2 regions of the Klebsiella africana genome follow, and region 1 is predicted to be linked to the other one. Evidence: predicted binding sites of a transcription regulator. Region 1 holds the regulator's gene; the other holds the start of a gene.
The links. The regulator LexA, encoded in region 1, represses DNA repair genes until DNA is damaged. The targets are predictions, from matches to a motif close to TNCTGTATGTACATACAGNA.
Positions count from the first base shown of each region.

Region 2: a site for LexA is predicted at 1,011-1,030, ahead of umuD (translesion error-prone DNA polymerase V autoproteolytic subunit). Genes of this name have one in related genera too.

Region 1 covers NZ_CP084874.1:4,895,474-4,897,881, forward strand. The annotation lists gene dinF (MATE family efflux transporter DinF) at 1-643, opposite strand, end outside; gene lexA (transcriptional repressor LexA) at 714-1,322, opposite strand; gene LGL98_RS23530 (diacylglycerol kinase) at 1,445-1,813, opposite strand; gene plsB (glycerol-3-phosphate 1-O-acyltransferase PlsB) at 1,942-2,408, shown strand, end outside.
Region 2 covers NZ_CP084875.1:30,625-33,032, reverse strand. The annotation lists gene umuC (translesion error-prone DNA polymerase V subunit UmuC) at 1-562, opposite strand, end outside; gene umuD (translesion error-prone DNA polymerase V autoproteolytic subunit) at 562-984, opposite strand.

The DNA.
Region 1 (2,408 bases):
GCAGCGTCAGCACCCGCTTCGCCATCACCAGGCCGATGAACAGGGTCGCGTACTCGGCGGTGACCGTGGCCAGCGCCGCCCCCTGGACGTTCATCCGCAGGCCCATCACCAGCCACAGGTCGAGCACAATATTCAACAGATTACCCACCACCAGCAGAATAACCGGCGCCCGGGCGTACTGGACGCCCAGCAGCCAGCCGAGCAGCACCAGGTTGGCCAGCGAGGCGGGAGCGCTGAGCCAGCGGATTTCGAGAAACCGTCTCGCCTGCTCGAGAACTGCCTCGCTGCCGCCGACAATATGCAGAGCGAGGTCAATCAGCGGCAGGCGGAGCAGGATAATCAGCACCCCGGCGCCCAGCGCCAGGGCCAGCGGCTGCACCAGCGCCCGCGCCAGCCGCTGCGGATCTTTGGCGCCCCAGGCCTGAGCGGTGAGCCCGGTGGTGCTCATACGCAGAAACAGCAGCAGCATAAAGAGGAAACTGGTGGCCGTCGTTCCGACCGCCACACCGCCGAGATATACCGGGCTGTCCAGGTGGCCGATCACGGCCGTATCCACCAGCCCCAGCAGCGGAACGGTGATATTGGAGAAAATCATGGGTAGCGCGAGGCGCCACAGTGCTTTATCGGCGGCGTTGAGCAGCATGAAGAGGGACCAGACAGAGGAGAAACATCGCAGCGTCATGCATCATGATGACGCTGCGTTAAGACGGGAGTTACAGCCACTCACCGTTACGGATCACGCCGACGGCCAGACCTTCAATGGTGAAGCTCTGCTGGCGCAGATCGACGACGATCGGGGAAAACTCGCTGTTTTCCGGCAGCAGTTCAACGACATTGCCCTGCTTTTTCAGACGCTTTACGGTCACTTCTTCATCGATACGCGCGACAACCACCTGGCCGTTACGCACGTCCTGAGTTTTATGCACCGCCAGCAGATCGCCATCCAGAATACCAATGTCTTTCATCGACATACCGCTAACGCGCAGCAGGAAGTCGGCATTCGGTTTAAACATCGACGGGTCGACCTGGTAGTGGCCTTCAATATGCTGCTGCGCCAGCAGCGGTTCACCGGCGGCAACGCGGCCGATCAGCGGCAGGCCGTGCTCTTCTTCCGTCAACAGACGAATACCGCGAGAGGCACCGGAGACGATCTCGATCGCGCCTTTACGCGCCAGCGCTTTCAGGTGTTCTTCCGCCGCGTTTGGGGAACGGAACCCCAAGCGCTGAGCAATTTCCGCACGCGTCGGCGGCATGCCCGTCTGGCTGATATGATCCCGAATGAGATCAAACACCTCTTGCTGCCTGGTCGTTAACGCTTTCATTCCGCCCCCTGGGTGTATATACAGTTATGCTGTGAGTATATACAGCTAACGGTGATTTTGGAACCACATGGCACACAAAAATCGGCAGATTGTTTAGATTTTGCGAGGGTTAGCGAAGAACGTTAATGATAATGGCTCCACAGCAGCGTCCCCCAGGTGATCAGCGCGATGATAATCGCCAGCAGAACCGCCGCCGATCCCATATCTTTGGCGCGCCCTGAAAGCTCGTGAAAATCCGAGCCGATACGATCCACAACCGCCTCAATCGCGCTGTTGAGAATTTCGACTATCATCACTAGCAGGACCGAGCCAATCAGCAATACGCGGGTGATGGCGTCGACGTCCAGCCAGCAGGCGATCGCGACGGCCACGATGGCGGCGACGCCCTCCTGACGAAACGCGGCCTCGTTGACCCACGCCGCGCGAAATCCTTTCCAGGAGTAACCTGCCGCTTTAATGATTCGGGTTAACCCGGTGGTATTATTGGCCATCGCAAAACCTTTTTATGTAAATGACGTCGATGAGTGTACGCGTTTGCCGCGCGGTAACGGAAATTTTGCCCGCTTTCTGTTATTCTTGCCGCGCATTTGCATGATTAACCAGAGGCTTCACATCGTTTATGTCCGGCTGGCAACGAATTTACTATAAATTACTGAATTTACCATTACGGGTGCTGGTAAAAAGCAAGTCTATTCCGGCAGAGCCCGCCCAGGAATTAGGACTCGATACCTCGCGTCCGGTCATGTACGTCCTGCCCTATAACTCGAAGGCGGACCTGCTGACGCTGCGCGCCCAATGTCTGGCGCATGATTTACCTGACCCGCTTGAACCGCTGGAGATCGACGGCACGCTGCTGCCGCGTTACGTATTCATCCACGGCGGGCCACGCGTGTTTACCTATTACACGCCAAAAGAAGAGTCCATCAAGCTGTTCCACGACTACCTCGATCTGCACCGCAACCATCCGGATCTCGATGTGCAAATGGTGCCGGTTTCGGTGATGTTTGGCCGTTCGCCAGGTCGCGAGAAAGGGGAAGTCAATCCGCCGCTGCGGATGCTGAACGGCATCCAGAAATTTTTCGCCGT
Region 2 (2,408 bases), on a different replicon from region 1:
CCCCCCACACCTCCTCTACCGGCATCAGAGAAAGCATCTTATCTATCCGATTACGCTGGCCTGCAGTCAGTGCGAGTACCCCTCCGAACTGGGGCCAGGTCTTACTGGAATACTGGCAGGCTTTAGCAAGGGTTTTTGTAGGGGCCAGGCCTACCCCTATCGTCAGTCCAGTGCAGCGGAAAACATGATCCCTTAGCTGATGTCCGTATTCCTCAAACGTCATGCAGTTATCAATCCCACCAGCCCAAATAAACGACTCATCGATGGAATACTCTTCGACACGGGATGATAATTCCTCCAGGCAGAAATGTACTCTGGCGCTCATGCTGGCATACAGCTCGTAGTTACTGGAGAAGGCAATCACGGGCTCCGGGAAACGCTGCTCACGCAACTTAAACCAGGGTAAACCCATTGGAATGCCGAATTTTTTGGCAAGTTTACAACGAGCTATAACGCAGCCGTCGTTGTTAGACAGGACGACCACTGGTTTATCGCGTAAATCGGGTCTGAAGCATTTCTCAACACTGCAATAGAAACTGTTCACATCCGCCAGAGCATACATTACAGATTCCCCCGGGCACGATGAACCCAATGAGTCACCACGCCAAAAATTGTCAGTTCATCGGGGTCTGGGTAAATTGGGGAATAAGCATTGTTCATAGGCAACAGGGCCAGTCTGGGAGTGGTCTGGAGCTGTTTAACAGTGAAGCCGCCGTCCACTTCGGCGATCACGATATCGCGATGTTGAGGACGAAGAGAACGGTCCACCACCAGCAAATCTCCATCACGCATACCGACATCCTGCATGCTGTTTCCCTGAGCCCGCACGAAATATGTTGCGGATGGATGCCTGATGCAATAATCGTTCAGGTCTAGCTCACTGGAAGTATAATCCTGGGCAGGGCTGGGGAAGCCAGCTGCACACCGCTCGAGAAATAAAGGGATGGCGATTTTCTCAGGATTTTCCATTGGAATTAAGAACATAGGCACAACCTCCGACCACCTAAAAATACTGTATATATAAACAGTATAAATTGGTTCTTTGCAGGTGCCTAGTCCATCAGGTAGCAGTTGGGATCAAGACGACTACCGTTCAAAATTAGTGATTGTTTTTAAAGCAGGAATGCCGCCCTACCTTAATCAACCAGAAATGCAGAGTTATAACGTCATACTTCCTTACCAGCTCAAGGCATGAATTTATCGACGTAAGGCCTTTTCTGATTGCAACCTGCAAGATATGACAGAATGTGGGTTATCCTGAAGAAAGTAACTTTCCTTGATTGTAAAAAGTCCCATCTGCTTGTAGGGGCACATAACAAAAGCCCCACCATTGCGGTTTTTATGTCGATACCCCCGCGTGCGGGGGGAATACTCATTACGGGTGTCCATTCGGATCTGGTAGTGCCGATAACCCCCGCATGCGGGGGGAATACGAAACGACCTGGCGCAGAAACTTCAAATTGTTCCGATAACCCCCGCATGCGGGGGAATACCAAACCGGAGCCCTGAGGCTGCGCAAAAGTCACCGATAACCCCCGCACACGGGGGGAATACAGCAGCAGCTGACCAACTGACGGAAATCCAGCCCGATAACCCCCGCAGACGGGGGGAATACGCCCTGCACCTGTTTCGCAAAATCCGAACCGGCCAATAACCCCCGCATGCGGGGGGAATACGTGTCGACCACCAGCGTCTTAGTGCAGGGAACCGATAACCCCCGTACGCGGGGGGAATACCTGCACTGCCTGTCACTATTCCTCGAACTGCTCCGATAACCCCCGCAAACGGAGGGAATTCAGGGTTTTATTGTTCCTGGTGGTTGCCATCGACCGATAACCCCCGCAAGCGGGGGAATACGAGAGCCATCGACGTTTTGCCAGTATAACCTGCCGATAACCCCCGCATGCGGGGGGAATACGGGATGTTTCGGACGTTCAGACGTTGCATGGCCCGATAACCCCCGCAGGCGGGGGGAAGACAAAAAACAAAAAAAGCACTACTAAAAGTCACCGATAACCCCACATACGGGGGGAATAAGCACCTGTGCCGGTGCATATCATCCTCAGAGCCTGATAACCCCCGCAAGCGGGGGAAATACTCTTTTAAACATACCGAACATAGTGACTGTCCCGATAACCCCCGAAAGCGGGGGGAATACTTTCAGATTAGAAAAAATATACCGCTGATTAGCCGATAACCCCCGCATGCGGGGGGAATACATCAGAGGGTGGAATAATGCGGTAGCCCAATTCCGATAACCCCCGCACACGGGGGGAATACGAAGGTTGCCGTTTTCGCTTCCATACCGGTCTCCGATAACCCCCGCACACGGGGGGAATACAAGGTGGAAATAATCGCGAAGCCGAACAGGAACCGATAACCCCCGCACACGGGGGGAATACTCTAAA